3 regions of the Leisingera sp. ABD4_442 genome follow, and region 2 is predicted to be linked to each of the others. Evidence: riboswitches for the same ligand, from Rfam matches in the RefSeq annotation. Region 2 holds a riboswitch; each other region holds the start of a gene.
The links. Region 2 has a riboswitch for cobalamin ahead of ACXAHG_RS08925 (ABC transporter substrate-binding protein). Riboswitches for the same ligand answer to the same signal wherever they lie in the genome.
Positions count from the first base shown of each region.

Region 1: another riboswitch for cobalamin. It lies ahead of ACXAHG_RS03445 (aromatic ring-hydroxylating oxygenase subunit alpha); the one in region 2 lies ahead of ACXAHG_RS08925 (ABC transporter substrate-binding protein).
Region 3: another riboswitch for cobalamin. It lies ahead of ACXAHG_RS17560 (hypothetical protein); the one in region 2 lies ahead of ACXAHG_RS08925 (ABC transporter substrate-binding protein).

Region 1 is NZ_JBSWYB010000002.1:299,677-305,185, reverse strand. Features, by position in the region: gene ACXAHG_RS03455 (ABC transporter substrate-binding protein) at 1-1,354, shown strand, start outside; gene ACXAHG_RS03450 (FAD-binding oxidoreductase) at 1,407-2,492, opposite strand; gene ACXAHG_RS03445 (aromatic ring-hydroxylating oxygenase subunit alpha) at 2,497-3,732, opposite strand; cobalamin riboswitch at 3,841-4,039, opposite strand; gene ACXAHG_RS03440 (dihydrofolate reductase family protein) at 4,290-4,847, shown strand; gene ACXAHG_RS03435 (TetR/AcrR family transcriptional regulator) at 4,911-5,402, shown strand; gene ACXAHG_RS03430 (DUF1523 family protein) at 5,471-5,509, opposite strand, start outside.
Region 2 is NZ_JBSWYB010000008.1:73,856-79,364, reverse strand. Features, by position in the region: gene ACXAHG_RS08945 (mandelate racemase/muconate lactonizing enzyme family protein) at 1-133, shown strand, start outside; gene ACXAHG_RS08940 (acetate--CoA ligase family protein) at 130-2,184, shown strand; gene ACXAHG_RS08935 (enoyl-CoA hydratase/isomerase family protein) at 2,188-3,009, shown strand; gene ACXAHG_RS08930 (N-acetyltransferase family protein) at 3,060-3,581, opposite strand; cobalamin riboswitch at 3,709-3,901, shown strand; gene ACXAHG_RS08925 (ABC transporter substrate-binding protein) at 4,042-5,052, shown strand; gene ACXAHG_RS08920 (FecCD family ABC transporter permease) at 5,049-5,509, shown strand, end outside.
Region 3 is NZ_JBSWYB010000028.1:42,141-47,649, forward strand. Features, by position in the region: gene ACXAHG_RS17540 (YbaB/EbfC family nucleoid-associated protein) at 1-45, opposite strand, end outside; gene ACXAHG_RS17545 (hypothetical protein) at 56-433, opposite strand; gene ACXAHG_RS17550 (DNA polymerase III subunit gamma/tau) at 430-2,250, opposite strand; gene ACXAHG_RS17555 (protein-tyrosine phosphatase family protein) at 2,447-2,992, shown strand; gene ACXAHG_RS17560 (hypothetical protein) at 3,123-3,527, opposite strand; cobalamin riboswitch at 3,638-3,860, opposite strand; gene ACXAHG_RS17565 (TetR/AcrR family transcriptional regulator) at 3,879-4,499, opposite strand; gene ACXAHG_RS17570 (alpha/beta hydrolase family protein) at 4,570-5,448, shown strand; gene ACXAHG_RS17575 (SRPBCC family protein) at 5,460-5,509, opposite strand, start outside.

The sequences.
Region 1 (5,509 bases), on a different contig from region 2:
ATACAACGCCGATGGCACCTTTGAACCACGCCTGCTGGAAAGCTGGGAGGTCAACGAGGACGCCACCGAATACCTGCTGCACATCCGCCCCGGTGTGAACTGGAACGACGGCCGCGGCACCCTGACCGCCAAGGACGTCGCCTATAACTTTGCCCGCTGGTGCGACGGCAAATGGGAAGGCAACTCGATGGCGGCCCGCATGGGCTCGCTGCAGAACGAGGCCGGCGACGGCCCCGCCGAGGGCGCGCTGGAAGTGGTCGATGACCTGACCCTGAAACTAAAGCTCACCCGCCCCGACATCACCATCATCCCGGCAGTCACCGAATACCCCGCAGCCATCGTGCCGGACGGCTGGTCCGGCGATCCGGGCGCCGATCCGGTCGGCACCGGCCCCTACAAGCTGGTGGAATACGAGGTCGGCGTGAAGGTCGCGCTGGAGAAGAACACCGATCACGAATGGTGGGGCGAAGGCGCCTATCTCGACCGGATCGAGTTCATCGACTTCGGCACCGATGCCTCCACCCACCTGTCGGCAGCCGAGGCCGAGGAAATCGACATGACCTACGAGACCGTGGGCGAATATGTCGACATCTTCACCTCCATCGGCTGGAACGTCAGCGAATCCGTCTCCGCCAATACCCTGGTGCTGCGCACCAACCGCGACGCCATCGTGGACGGGGCAACCCCTTACGCTGATGCCCGCGTCCGCCGTGCCCTGGCGCTGGCCTGCGACAACGCTGTGCTGCTGGAGCTGGGCTATGACGGCCGCGGCACCCTGGCCGAGAACCATCACGTCTGCCCGATCCACCCGGAATACGCCGACATCGGCGCGCCGGTGCGCGACGCCGAAGCCGCCCGCAAACTAATGGAAGAGGCCGGCATGCTTGATTTCGAGCATGAGCTGATCTCAATCGACGACGACTGGCGCCGCAACACCACCGACGCGCTGGCGGCACAGATGCGCGATGCGGGCCTCAATGTGAAACGCACCGTGCTGCCCGGCAACACCTTCTGGAACGACTGGGACAAATACCCGTTCAGCTCCACCGACTGGGGCCACCGCCCGCTGGGTGTGCAGGTGCTGACACTGGCCTACAAGACTGGAGTTGCCTGGAATGAAACCGGCCTCGCCAGCGCCGAGTTCGACAGCATGCTGGAGGCTGCCTCAGCCATTGCCGATGCCGATACCCGCCGCGGCCATATGGAGAAGATCGAGCAGTTCATGCACGACGACGGCACCGTGATCCAGCCCTATTGGCGCTCGCTCTACCGCCACGCCCGCCCGGGCATCATCGGCGCCGAAAGCCACCCGATCAACGAGATCCACGTGCACAAGCTGGCACTGGAAGCCTGATCAATCTGCAAATGAATGGGCGCGCGCCGGATCCGGCGCGCGCCCTGTTTCTTTAGATGTCCACTTCAACCCGGCCAATCGGGTTGGAGCAGCAGGCCAGGATATACCCCGCCTCCACATCTTCCTCCGAGATGCCGCCATTGTGGACCATATGCACCTCGCCCGCGGTCTTCTTGACCTTGCAGGTGCCGCAGATGCCAAAGGTGCAGCCCGACGGGATGTTGAGGCCCGAGGCCTTGGCCACCGCCAGCACCGTATCGGTCTCGGTGCAGGTCGCCATCACGCCCGACGCCGCAAAGCTGATCTCGGCAGTTGCGCTTTCTTCCGGAACCACATCGTCCAGCTCCGGCGCATCCGCCTCAGTCTCGACCGGCGCGCCAAAGCTTTCCTGGTTGTAGTTCTCCATGTCAAACCCGAGACCGATCAGCATGTCGCGCACCGCCTGCATGAACGGCTCCGGACCGCAGCAGTAGACCTCACGCTCCAGATAGTCGCCGGCAATCAGGCCCAGCATGATCTGGTTGAGCTGCCCGCGGTAGCCGGTCCAGACCTGATAGGGGTCATCTTCCTCAACCACGAAGTTCAGCTTCAGCCCCGGCACCCGCGACGCCATGCTTTCCAGCTGCTGGCGCGCGATGATCTCGCTGGGCCGCTTGGCGCAGTTGATGAAGCAGACGTCAGGCGACTGGCCGCGGTCGAACAGATACTGGGTCATCGACAGGCTGGGCGTGATGCCGGAACCAGCGGAGATGAACAGGAACTTGCCGTTCGGGCGCTTGGGCAGGGTGAAGACGCCTGCCGGGCCAGAGGCCCGCAGGAACATGCCCGGCTTCAGGTGGTCCAGCATCCAGCGGGTGCCGATGCTGTCGGCCTGCGCCTTGACCGTCACCGAAATCGACAGCGGCCGCGACGGCGAGGAGCTGATCGTGTAGGTCCGCCAGACAGTCTCCCCCGGCACCGGCAGCTCCAGCGTCAGGAACTGGCCCGGCTGGTACTTGAACCACGCGCCGGACGGCGCGCGGAAGCTGAAGGTGGCGGTGTTCGGCGCTTCCGGCACAACAGAGACGCATTCCAGCATCTCGTCGTCCTTCCACGCCAGGGTTTCGTCCAGCGTCTCGAAATTGGCCTGCAGTCCCATGCGCTTACTCCGCCGCGATCAGGTGGCGGCCAGTCAGGGCGCGCATCAGATGATCGGCATACCAGTTGGAGAACTGGATGACGCCGCTTTCCTGCACTTCCGAGTACGGACCGGGCTCATACGCGGGCGAATTGATGCCGCGCTGATTGTCCTCGACCACGATGCGGTCTTCGTCGTTGGTGGCAATCCAGACCTCAGTGAGGCGCTTCAGGTCGTAATCCTGCCCCTCGACCGCGTCCTTATGCACCAGCCATTTGGTGGTGACTTCGGTCTCGGTCGGGCTGATCGGGGTCACACGGAACACGATGGAATGATCCGGCAGGAAGTGGTTCCAGGTGGTCGGGTAGTGGAACTTCAGCAAGGTGCCCGCATCCGCGAACGGCACCCGGCCCAGCTTCCTGGCCACAGCCGCCTTGCCGTCCAGGGTATAGCTCTCGGCGCCCTCATTCAGCGGCATCCGCGCCAGCCGGTGCTGGCCGCGCGCGTCGATGGTAAAGGCCGACGGAACCCCCGCCGCCTCGATCCGGTCGAAATGCTTTTGCAGGTGCGCCGGTGTCTCGCCGCCTTCGATGCCGGTCACCGACGGGTCTTCCGGGAAGGTCCGGCACAGCGAGGGGTGGTTGCCGCCGCAGTGATAGCACTCGCGGTTGTTCTCCCAGACCAGCTTCCAGTTGCCGTTCTCGATGATCGAGCTTTCATAGGCGACCTTGGCGTTACCCAGGTCATGCGGTTCCAGATACGGACGCGCCACAGCGGCAAAAGCGTCGAAATCCGGCGCCTCATCGGCCAGGCAGATATAGATCAGCCCAGCCAGATCGCGGCAATGCACCGGCTTCAGCCCGTGTTTGGAAGCATCGAAATCCGGCCCCATGTCGCGCGCCCACAGCAGCGAGCCATCCAGCTCATAGGTCCACTGGTGATAGGGGCAGACCAGTTTCGGCGCATTGCCTTTCTTGGCCTTGCAGACAACCGAACCGCGGTGGCGGCAGGCGTTGTGGAAGGCACGCACTTCGCCATCGGTGCCGCGCACGATGATGACGTTGTAGGACCCCACCTGATGGGTCACGTAATTGCCCGCCTTCGGGATCTCGCAGGCCGGAATGGCAAACAGCCACTCGCGGTAGAAAATCTGGCGCATGTCCAGATCCAGAACCCCCGGATCGGTATAGAACGCCTGTTCCAGGGAATAGTTTTTCTGCCGGCCCATCAGCTTGGCCAGAATCTCGCTGTCCTGAAGCATCTGCTTCTCTCCTTTGCCGCATCCCCGCGGCGTCTTGGCTGGGTGCAGGCATGGGAAGAGAGATTGCAGGCCACGCGCCCGCAACCGCCCGACCGCCGCCCGCGGTTGACGTGTTTTCATGGCAAGGCTGGTTTCCGGACTGTCCCGGGGCCGCGTGGCGGCGGAGCCTGGCACCTTCCCGAGGCATGCGCCTCAGTGGTCTTTGCCAGGCCTGACCCGGGGTCACCGTTGCGGGGGCAGTGCCGGAGTTTCACCAGCTTCCCAATTCTCCGCCCCGAAAGGCGGCACCTTGCTGAGATGGAAATTGCCCGATCGCGGCCCCCAGCGCGAAAACAAATCCGACCCGCCGAAACCGGAAAAAGACATGCATGTTTGCCACCCCAAATCGCACAGGGATGTCCAGAATCTCAAACCGGCACTCGCCAGCCTGTTTGCGGCAAGCGCTTATCTTTCATGCGTTTACCCGTTGCCCGCTGCCGCGAATCGATTCGCGGACACCCGAAAATGCGCCGGTCACTTGGAACTGGAACCACGATTAACTATATGTCGTATAATTAATTGCGACTCAGGAGAACCAGATTACCACCGGCCACGTTTTCATCGCCACCAGCCTCGACGGCTTTGTGGCCCGCCAGGACCACTCGCTGGATTGGCTTTACAAACAGCCTGTTGCCGAAGATGACGATGGCGGTTTTGCGGCCTTCATGGACAGCGTCGATGGGCTGGTCATGGGAACAGGATCATTCCGCACCCTGCTGGGGTTTGATGCATGGCCCTACGCCAAACCGGTTGTGGTCCTCAGCAGCAGCCTGAGCGAACAGGACATTCCCGAGGAGCTGAAGGACAAGGTGCGCCTCAGCACCGCTACACCCCCAGACCTTATGCAGGAACTGCAGGAAGAGGGCTGGAAACGCGCCTATATCGACGGCGGCCGGATGGTGCAGTCCTTCCTGCGGCAAGGGCTGATCGCAGATCTGACCATCACAACGGTTCCGATCCTGATTGGCAGCGGCATCCCGCTGTTTGGCCATCTGGAGCGGGACATCGACCTCCAGGTGGCAAGCTCCCGCACCCTGCCCACCGGCATGATCCAGACCACCTTCCAGGTGGCCTGATCCATGCCCCCGCGCATGGGGCGCCCTCCCCGGAGCAGCCGGGCTCTCAGCAAGGATGATGTATTGAAAAAGGCCCAGCAGCTGCTCGATGAGGGCGGCAGAAAGGCCTTGACCTTCAAAGCACTGGCAGCGGCGCTTGGCGTCACTCCGATGGCTGTTGCCCATCACGCCGGAACCAGGGACGAGATGATTGCATCTCTCGTCGCCATTGCGTTCGAAGGTGCTGATGCACCGTCAGAAGCGGCAACGCCAAAACTGCGCCTGCGCGGTCTGATGACCCGCTACTGCACGCAGGTGACCCGGCACCCGGAGCTGGCGAAATGCATCCTGGAAAACCCGTCCTTGATCGGCCCCTCTCTAACAAGGCTGACGCAGCTCATCGAGGCAGAGATTGCAGCCGCAGGCGTGACCGGCCCAGAAGCCCGCACCCTTCTGTGCCTGCTCGTGGACTACACACACGGGTTTGCCTTCACCGCCGCTGCGGCACCTCGCGGGGCGCTTGCGGCTGACGACTTCACCCCTGCTCTGGACTGGGTGCTCGACCGCATCGAATAAAAAACGCGGGCCATTCAGGCCCGCGCATCCGCTTGTGTCTTCCGGAACCGCCCATCCAGCGGCCCCTCTCACTTTGATTTCCAGGTACCCAGCCAGCGCCGGAACCG
Region 2 (5,509 bases):
GGTGCCGGTGGTGAAGAACCCGTTCCCGGTGGTCAACGGCCGCGTGAAGGTGCCGGAGGACTGCGCGCCTGGCCTTGGCGTTGAGGTCAACTCGGACGTGCTGGGCGAACCAGTGGCGGAGTACAGCCTGTGACCAAAGCGGAGCGTTTGAAACGGATGCTGGACCCGGCCCGCGTGGCCTGGTTTGGCGGCGGCGGCATAGCGCCTGCGATTGAGTACATGAAGGCCAATGGCTTCACTGGCGAGGCCATGGCTGTGAACCCCAAGCGGGCAAAGATTGCCGGGCTGGATTGCGTGCCCTCGACTGCGGAACTGCCTTGGGTGCCGGATCTCGCCATCCTGGTGATCCCCAAGGAGGCGGTCATCGAAACCGTGCGCGCCCTGTCCGGGAACGGCTGCGGCGGGGTGGTCTGCATCACCTCCGGCTTCTCCGAAAGCGCCGATGGCGCCGCGCGGCAGGCGGAAATGATCGAGGCAGCCGGAGATATGCCGGTGATCGGCCCCAATTGCCCCGGTATCGCCAATTTCTTGGATGGCAGCGCCTTCATGATGGATCACTTCGGCAATCACGCGCCGCAGCAAGGGGTGGCGGTGATCTCCAACGGCGGCGCCTACCTGAGCGACCTGGGATGCGCCGACCGTTCGCAGCCCATTGCCTATATGATCGGGCTCGGCAACCAGGCGATGGTCAGCGTCGCTGACATGCTGGACGCGGTGCTGGATGACAGCCGGGTAACGGCGGTGAATGTCTATTTCGAGGGCATCGCCGATGTTGCAAAGCTCTCGCAGGCCGCTGCCAAGGCCGCGCGCAAGGGCATTCCGGTGGTGGCCATCAAAGGCGGTCGCAGCGAGGCAGGTACCCGTGCCGCGCAATCCCATACCGCGTCCCTGTCGGGCGATGCGGCGGTGGCTTCGGCCCTATTCCGCCGCTTTGGCTGGATCGAAGTAACGACGCCCTCGGAAGCCATCGAAACCGTCAAGATGCTGAGCTTCACGCCCATTCCAAAGGGTATGAAGACAGGATTCATCACCTCCTCAGGCTCTTATGCGGTGCTGGGCGGCGATATTGCCGAAAAGGCGGGGCTGCAGATGCTACCGCCCTCGGCAGAGGCCGCGCCCGCGCTTGATGCGGCCCTGCCTGCCTATGTGGGGCCCGCGAACCCCTTGGATATCTCCGATGCCCATGGCTGGCCGCAAGGCGATCAGTTGCCGATCTACCAGGCCTTTGCGCAGGATGGGTATGACCTCTTTGCCCAGGTGATGTGCTACCCGCCCGAAGGCGGCTGGGATATGTCGACCTGGGATGCCACCACCAGCGCCTTGGCCGAGGCCAAGGGCGGCCGCCCGGCGGCCTTCGTCAACACCTTGGCCGAGGCGCTGCCGCGTGAAGCCCGCGAGCGGATGATCACCAGCGGTATGGCGCCGCTGCAGGGGATCGAGGATGGCTTGCGGGCGGTTGCCCATGCGGCGCGCTATGGCGCCATGCGGGAGAGAATGGATCCCGAAGCGATGCTCCTGTGTGCTGAGGACTGCCCGGCCTATCAGCCTGGCAGGACGCTGAGTGAAGCGGAGGCGAAAACCCGTCTCGCCGAAGCGGGATTGGACGTGCCGCGCCAGTGGGTTGTACTTGGTCCGGACAACCTGGTGGAAATCCCCTGCACCTGCGCGGTGAAAGCCATCGTGCCGGGGCTGTTGCACAAGACAGAGGCGGGCGCTGTGGCTTTGAACATCGCGCCGGAAGACCTGCCTGCTGCAATCAGTACCATGGCAGAACGCCTCGCTGAACAAAGGCTTGTGGCGGAAGGCTTCTTGATCGAGGAAATGATACAGGATCCAGTCGGAGAGCTGCTGGCTGGCATCCGCCATGTGCCGGACATCGGCCTCACCCTGACGCTGGCCGTTGGCGGCATCGCGGTGGAGCTGATGCAGGACACCGCCACCCTGATCCTGCCCGCACCGCGTGCGGATATCGAAACGGCTTTGCGGGGCCTGAAGCTGGCGCCGCTGATCCTCGGCTACCGGGGACGGCCTGAGGTAGACCTCGCCGCAACGCTGGACGCCATCGAGGCGCTTTGCGCCTTTGCTGCCGATCACCCTGAAATTGCAGAGCTGGAAGTGAACCCGCTGCTGCTCACCCAAACCCGCGCGGTGGTTGCCGACGCGGTCCTGACCCTGAAAGGCTGAGCCATGACCGACTACACCCATCTGATCTACGAGGTCGACGCCGACCATATCTGCTGGCTGACCCTGAACCGGCCGGAAAAGCTGAATGCGATGAACCTGAAACTCATTGCCGAACTGCAAGCCGGGCTGGAGCGCGCCGATGCCGATGACGATGTGAATGTGATCGTGATCCAGGGCGCCGGCCGCGGCTTCTGCGCCGGGCATGATCTGGATGAAGACGCGGAGGAGGACCGGACCTCGATTTATGAATACCGCGCCCATTACTTCAAGCAGTTCGAGGAATTCACAACCCCCTGGCGAGTGACCAAGCCGGTCATTGCCAGCGTCAATTCCATCGCCATCGGCAAGGGGTTTGAACTCAGCCTGTTCTGCGACATCACCATCGCCTCTGATGATACCCGCATTGGTTATAACGAGGTGCGATACGGCATCTCCGGCCACTGCATGTTCCTGCCCTGGCTGGTGAACATGAAAACTGCCAAGGACCTGCTGCTGACGGGCCGTGAACTGACCGCGGCGGAAGCCAAGGAAATGGGGCTGATCACTGATGTGGTGCCGCTGGAACAGCTGAAAGAGGCCACCCGCAAGAAGGCGCTGCTGATGGCCCGGATGCCGCGCGAGATGCAGCGGATGCACAAGATGTACCTGAACCGTGTCTATGAGATGCAGGGCCTGCGCACAGCCACGGACTATTACCTGGAGCAGGTTGCAATCATGGGCGCCCAGCCGGTCCCGGAATATGAAGCGTTTTCCAAATCGACGATCGAGAAGGGCCTGAAGGCTACGCTGAAAGAGGCCAATGCCCGCTATGAAGGGCTGGACTGAAAGCGGATCAGAGGGGCAGCCGGGGGGGGGCGGCGGGGTAGGCCGCGGTTTTAGAGCGGGAGTTGGGAGAGATCCGGCCAAGTGACTGTAACGCTGGGGATCAGGGTCCCGAAAACATCCAATTCCAGCGTGCCGGTCTCCTGGCCGTTCAGCCCTGCATAAAACGCCCGTGCCCGCTGATTGGATTGAAACACAGTCAGGGACAGGCTGCGCTGGTCCTTGGAAAGCAACTGTTGCACCGCGGCCCGGAACAGGCTGCTGCCAGCACCTGACCCCTGTGCCGCCGGAGAGACATGCAGATTGTCCAGATAGGGTTCCGGCCGGCACCAGACGGCGCAAAAACCAAGCAGCCCGGCGGGGTGTCCGGCGTGTTCCGCGATCAAGAGAATATCCCCCGGTTCCGGCCGGTAAGCCTGCCATTTGCGCAAAAGCTGGCTGCTAATCTCCCCGTGCAGCCGCGCCTGCGGGAAATCACCGGCATAGGCGGACTGCCAGCTCTCTGTATGCAAGGCAGCGATTTGCGGCAGGTCAGCTGCCGCAGCGGAACGGATATGGAGACGGGGCCGGGTCATACGGCTCACAGGATACCAATAAGATCGCATCACTCAATGGCCGGTAGACGCCACCGGGGGCGAAGATGTTTTGCCCGCAGGATTGTGGCAGGGACCGCAACTTTTTCTTGCCGCAACGGAAGCGATGCGCTACGGGCGATTTACCGGTCCCGAAAGGGCTAAGAGGGAATCCGCGGCGCCAACCGGCGCCAAACGGAACTGCCCCCGCAACTGTAGGCGGCGAGTGCTGCGCCATGATGTCACTGGACCTCAACGGCCCGGGAAGACGGCGCAGGCAATGACCCGCCAGTCAGGAGACCTGCCGGTGAAAACTGAAGCACACCGGACGGGGTTGTCCGGGGAGGTTGCCGGTAAGATGCGCCGCCGCTGGACGGTGACGCGATGGGGGGCTGACCTCCTGCCTTAGCGGTCAATACCCTTTCACCCGTTCTCCGGTCATTGACACATGGAGATCGAAATCATGTTTCTGCGTTCCGGCCTGATGGGCCTTTCTTTCGTTGCTGCTGCACAGGCTGCCGCCGCCAGCGAAAACTTTCCGCTGACCATTCAGAACTGCGGCGAGACCGTCACATTCGAGGCGCCGGTTGCCTCCTCCGTGACCGTCGGCCAGGCCGCCACCGAAGTGCTTTATGCGCTGGGCCTGGGCGAAAAGGTGCTGGGCACCTCGGTCTGGTTCAACGATGTGCTGCCCGAATATGCTGAGCTGAACGACAAGGTCGAACGCCTGGCAGACAACGACCCGAGCTTTGAAAGCGTGGTGGCCAAGCGCCCCGGTCTGGTCGCGGCACAGTATGAATGGCATGTCGGCCCCGAAGGTATCGTTGCCAAGCGCGAGCAGTTCCATGACCTCGGCATCCCGACCTATGTGATGCCCGCGGATTGCGTCGGCAAAGACAACACCACCGGCGGTGACGGCACGAGGACCCAGATGTTCACCACCGAGAGCCTTTACCAGGGCATCGAGGAACTGGCGGCGATCTTTGGCGAGGCTGAAAAGGGCGCAGAACTGGTTGCCGACTACAAGGCGCGCGAAGCCGCTGCTGTTGCCAAGGCGCAGGAGGTTGCACTGGACGGCGCCTCCGCCGTGTTTTGGTTCTCTTCGCCGGAAATGGAGAGCGATCCATTTGTGGCCGGCCAGAAGGGCGCGCCGGGCTACATGATGCAGCAGCTGGGCCTGAAGAACGTCATCGAAACGGACGAGGAATGGCCGACCGTTGGCTGGGAAACCATCGCCAAGGCGAACCCGACGGTGATCGTGATTGCCCGCATGGACCGCCGCCGCTTTGCCGCGGATGACTACGAGAAAAAGCTGGACTTCCTGCGCAATGACCCGGTCGCCAGCCAGATGGACGCGGTCAAGAACAACCGTATCGTGGTGATGGATGCCCAGGCCATGGATGCCACCATCCGCGCGATCCCGGCGCTGGAGGACCTGGCAGCTGAACTCAGCGCGATCGGCAACGGCGAATGAGCGCAGCCGCCGCACTAGCGTGGCAAAGCGTCCGGGGCGCTTGCCTGGCTTTGCCGGTGCTGGCTGCGGCGGTTCTGGCAGGCGCAATGATCGGCGAGACCGCGCTTGCGCCTGACCTTGTCCTGTCGGTTCTGGCCAACAAGCTGGCGGGTGCTGGGCTGCCGGTGGATCCGGTGGATCAGGGCATCATCTGGAGCTACCGGCTGCCGCGGGCGCTGGTGGCTGCGGCCTGCGGGGCAGCTCTGGCGGTGACGGGCGTGGTTCTGCAGGCGCTGCTGCGCAACGCGCTGGCAGACCCCTACATCCTCGGTATTTCAGCCGGTGCCTCTACGGGGGCGGTTGCGGTCACCATCGCGGGGCTGGGCGGCGGTGCACTGTCGCTGTCCTTTGGCGCCTTCAACGGCGCATTGCTGGCCTTTGGCTTTGTGGCCATCCTGGCGCGGGCGGCCGGGGCAGG
Region 3 (5,509 bases), on a different contig from region 2:
CATCATCTTGGCCATGTCGCCAAGACCGCCGAGGCCTTTGAGCATCTGTATTCTCCTAATTGCGGGGGCGCAGGGCGCCGTAAGTCATCCCGGCACATATCGCAATTGCAAGCGCGATGAACAAGTGGGGGGAGGCGGTGCAGTCCTGGATTATGCCCAAGGCACTCTTATCGTCAAAGAAAAGCTCATGGTTATCTATTGCAATAACCATTGCCAGCCCGGCCCACAGCATCGCAGCAACTGCAAAGGGAAGGCGCCGCCCGGTAAAAACAGCGAATCCGGCAAGGGCGAAGAGGGCCAGAGAAACAGGCTTGGCGGACAGGCGGATCAGCTCATCCCATGCGCTGGCCGGTGTACCGCCTTCATGCCAGCAGGCATTGGCGAAGGCGGTGGCCGGTAGGGAGAACCAGAGTGCCGCCAGGCCGGCCGTCACTCTTCCTCGAAGGGATCCCATTCGTCCTCGACCTCGGGCAGGGCCTCGGCGGCAACCTCGGCGGCCAGTTCGTCGGCTGTGCGGATGCGCTTGATCTTGGCCTTGGGGAAGCTTTCCAGAACCGCCTGCACCAGCGGATGCGCGGCGGCTTTCGCGCGCAGGGCGTTCTCGGCGGCGTTTTCGCGCTCGCTGATGGTATCGCCGCCGCCTTCGGTGACAATGGTGAAGAACCAGTTGTGATGGGTCCAGGCCTTCAGCTGTTCACTCAGCCGTTTGGTCAGGTCGCGGGGGGCGTCACTGGTCAGCTCAAAGGTGATCTGGCCGGGTTTATAGGCGGCCAGGCGCAGGTAGCTTTTGACATATTCCAGCAGCAGCCCGTCGCGTTTTTCGCGGATCAGCTCGACCACATGTTCGAAGGTGGGGTAGCGGGCCAGCGCCGGGCTGGCTTGCGGCGCAAGCGCTGCCGCCGGGCCGGAGCCGCCGCGCGCAACCGGAGCACCGCCTGCGGGGGCGCCGGGACCGGTATAGCTGCCCTGAGCATCGGTGCTGCCGCCGCCAAGCGCCGGGCCGCCCATGCCCTGCATCGGCACGCCGCCGCCGGGGCCGCCGGGGCCGCCAGGGCCGGGCGGCGGCGGCGGCGGAGTGTCCTGCAGCTTGCGGATCAGTTCCTCAGGCGAGGGCAGGTCGGCCACATGGGTGAGGCGGATCACCGCCATCTCTGCGGCCATCATCGCGTTCGGCGCGGCGGCGACTTCCTCCAGCGCTTTCAGCAGCATCTGCCACATGCGGGTCAGCACGCGCATGGCCAGAGCATCCGCCATTGCTTTGCCGCGGGCGCGCTCATCGGGGCTGACGGTGGGGTCTTCGGCTGCATCAGGCGTGATCTTCACCACCGAGACCCAATGGGTGATCTCGGCCAGATCGCGCAGCACTGCCAGCGGGTCGGCGCCCTCGGCGTACTGGCCGCTGAGCTCGGTCAAGGCCGCTGCTGCATCGCCGCGCAGGATCATGTCCATCAGGTCCAGGACCCGGCCGCGGTCGGCAAGCCCCAGCATGGCGCGGACCTGATCGGCGGTGGTCTCCCCCGCGCCATGAGAAATCGCCTGGTCCAGCAGCGAGGTCGCATCGCGGGCAGAGCCTTCGGCGGCGCGGGTGATCAGCGCCAGCGCGTCCTCGGCGATCTGGGCGCCTTCGGCAGTGGAGATCTTGCGCAGCAAGGCAATCATCACCTCCGGCTCGATCCGGCGCAGATCGAACCGCTGGCAGCGCGACAGCACCGTCACCGGCACCTTGCGGATTTCGGTGGTGGCAAAGATGAATTTCACATGCGCCGGCGGCTCCTCCAGCGTCTTCAGCAGCGCGTTGAACGCGCTGGTCGACAGCATGTGAACCTCGTCGATGATGTAGATCTTATAGCGGGCCGAAGCCGCGCGGTACTGCACCGAGTCGATGATCTCGCGGATGTCGTTGACACCGGTGCGCGAGGCCGCGTCCATCTCCATCACATCCACATGGCGGCCTTCCATGATCGCGGTGCAATGCTCGCATTTGCCGCAGGGATCGGTGGTGGGGCCGCCCTGGCCATCCTCGCCAATGCAGTTCATGCCCTTGGCGATGATCCGGGCGGTGGTGGTTTTGCCGGTGCCGCGGATGCCGGTCATGATGAAGGCCTGGGCGATACGGTCAGCGGCAAAGGCGTTTTTCAGGGTGCGCACCATCGCGTCCTGCCCCACCAGATCGGCAAAGGTTTCGGGCCGGTATTTGCGGGCCAGAACCTGGTATTGCGATTGGGTGGTGCCGCTGGGAATGTCGTTCATGGTGTCTCGTGCCGGATTCGGTGTGCGGGGGTCCCGCGTTCCGCGCAGGGTATTGAAGCGCAGCCGGTTCGTCCACCGCAGAAGGCAGCAAAGCCAGGGCTGCAAAAGCGCTTTGGCTTTCTGCGGTTAGCGGCTAGTCTGGAGGGAAGGGGGAAATGCGGGGGAAGTGCAGGGGCGCGGCGTCCAGGGAGGCGGTATGCAAACTGAAGACACTTCAAAGCCAGCGGTGCAGGAGACTGCCGCGCAGGCCGGCCTGACCATCCACGCGCTGTCAGCGGGCGGCGGCATTCTGGCGCTGTGCCGGCTGCCGGGCGGCGCCGGCGATTACCGCAGCGACCTGATCCAGATCTATCAATGGAAGCCGGGGCTGGTGATCTCGATGACCACCGAGGCCGAGCATGTGGCCGCCGGAGTGCCGCGGCTGGGCGTCGACATCCAAAGCATGGCCTGCCGCTGGCTGCATTTGCCGGTGCCGGATTTCCAGGTGCCGCCACCGGCAGTGAATGCAAAATGGGCCGCCGCCAGCCAGTCGGCGCGGCAGGCGCTGGCAGGCGGCGGACGGGTGCTGGTGCATTGCAAGGGCGGCTGCGGGCGCTCCGGCATGGCGGTGCTGCGGCTGATGATCGACTGCGGCGAGGACCCGGTCCAGGCGCTGGCGCGGCTGCGCTCGGTGCGGCCCTGTGCGGTGGAGACTGAGGCGCAGCTGGATTGGGCCTGCGCAGGGCAGGGTGTCAAACACTGAGGGCCGCGCCTGACCCTGGGTGGGTGCGAAGCGTCCTCCCGTTTTGCCGGAGGCAAACCTTTGGTTTGACGGGGAGGGGCGGGCGCTGCCCGGCGGTGCCGCCGGGCGGATCACTTGCAGTCTGGAATTCTTATAGCGCCAGCATCTGCTCTGCCTGATGCGCCTCTGCCGTTTTCGGCAGCGCCTCCATCAGCGCGCAAGGGCGGGCGTCCAGTTTCGAGGCAGCAAAGCCGGTGCCGTCGCGGCTGAGGATCGCATCGGCAAACCGGTCCAGCCCCTCACGCGGCGCGTCCTCCCCGACACCGCAGAACAGCCGGATCCGGTCATGGCTGGCTACGAACTGCGCCGGGCAGTTGCGCGGGCAGCCGTCCAGCGCGCTGGTGCCAGTGATTTCAAAATCCTCCTGGGTCAGCGGCTTGGCCTTGGTCATCGCCTCGGCCAGCTTGGCGATCATCCGCTCTGCCGCGGGGCAGGGTTTCCCGAGGTATTTGCAATCCGTTGCCGCATAGAAATGCGTCTGGTCCGTCCACATCATGTTTGCGCCCTCCGCGCGTGGTGCGGGGAGTTCTGGGGACAAGAGACCGGATGAGAAAGCGGAAAGCCCCGCGGTGCCATCAGACCCTGTCCGGACACCCCGCCCGGGTTCGAGTTTCATATCCGATGGCAGGTCTCCTGACTTGCGGGTCGCAGCTTTCCCGATCCTTCCCGGCCTCTTTGAGGGCCAGTGGCTCTATCGGGGTCGCTCGCCGCTTACAGTTGCGGGGGCAGTCGCGGAATTGGCCTTGCGCAGGGCGGGGCCGCACCGTGTTCCCTTTTCATCCCGGACACAAGATTCTGTGGCGCGGGAACCATCGCCACAATCGGTAGCGGTTGGATCCCTGAGTCGTCAATCGTTTTTCTGCAGCTGCATTGGGTTTGGCTGGGGTCTGTGCATCTGCAGGTGCAGCCCCCGGATCACATCCGAATCGCGCCGCACCCGGGCCAGCTGCCAGCCGCCTTGCAGCAGGATATAGAAATTCTCGGCAGCGGCGCGGGCCTCAGCCTCAGGCAGGCCCAGGCGCCGGGCATGGGCTGCGGTCCCGGTGATCCAGCCCTCGAACAGCTTGGCGGCGTGCTGGTGGAAAGCCTCGTTCTCCGGCCCTTCGAACAGGGTGGCAGAGACCGGGCAGCCGCTCCATTTGCCCTGTTTGTCGAACAGTTTCGCCAGTTTGTAGCAGACCGTCTTGGCGCCGTCCTGAAAGGTCGGCGCAGGGGTGAAGGAAGCGTCGATCAGTGCTTGCATCTGCTCTGATGCCCAGTCCGCTGCGGCCAGCGCAAGGTCCGATTTGCCGTTTGGGAAATGGTGGTAGAGCGAGCCCTTGGGCGCCTCCGCCGCGGCCAGCAATTCTGCCAGGCCGGTGCCGCTGTAGCCCTTGTTGCGGAACAGCCCGGCAGCCGCGCGCAGCAGCCGCTCGCGGGTGGGGACGGGGCCGTCCGGGGCGGCAGAAGGTGTCGTCACGTCAGTCATGACGGCAGGTTGACAGCATTAGACCGATTGGTCCAGAGGTGGAGTAGACCAATTGGTCTAGGAGGGTGCCATGCTCGACAGCCATGCAGAACAGACGGCAGATATCCGGGTGCAAGAGCTGCGCTTTGCCGCTGGTGAGGCGGTGCTGGCCGGGCGGCTGTATCACCCGGCGGGACCGGCCCGGGCAGCGGTGGTGCTGAATGGCGCAACTGGGGTGCCACAGGGCTATTACCGGCATTTCGCACGCTGGCTGGCGGCAGAGCGGCAGATGGCTTGCCTCACTTTTGATTACCGGGACTTTGGGGCCTCGGCGCGTATGCACCCGCGCCGGTCACAGGCCACCATGGCCGACTGGGCGCTGGCGGATCAGCCAGCGGCCCGCAAAGAAATGCAGCGGCACTATGCGGGTGTGCCGTTGTATGTGATTGGCCATTCGCTGGGGGCAATGCTGATGCCCCTGCAGGATGGCCTGACGGACGTCGCCCGCATGATCGTGGTCGCGGGCGGCTTGGTGCATCACCACGATCATCCCTGGCCCTACCGCGCGCTGGCGCTGGCCTTCTGGTTCGGCCATGTGCCGCCGCTGGTCAGTGCCTTGGGCTATCTGCCAGGGCGCGCGGTGGGGTTCGGGGCCGATTTGCCGGCCGGTGTCTACTGGCAGTGGCGGCGCTGGTGCACCACGAAGGGCAGCTACCTGCCGGAAACCGGCACCACGCTGCCGCAGCCCCGCTGGGCGCAGACCGGCATCCCGGTGGATCTGTTTGCGATGGCGGATGACGATGTGGTGCCGCCCGCGGCGGTCTGGCGGCTGGGCGATGTCTTTGGCGATGTGCCGCAGCGCCGTGCGGTGCTGGACCCGCAAAAAGCTGGCGTGCAGAAGATCGGCCACCTTGGCGCCTTTGCCCGCGCCAATGCCGCGCTGTGGCCGCGGCTGATGCCGCAGGCCTGACCAGGACTGCCTCAGGCTGTCCGGCTTAGGCGTTCTTCAGTCAGGCGGGCGTAATCGGCCA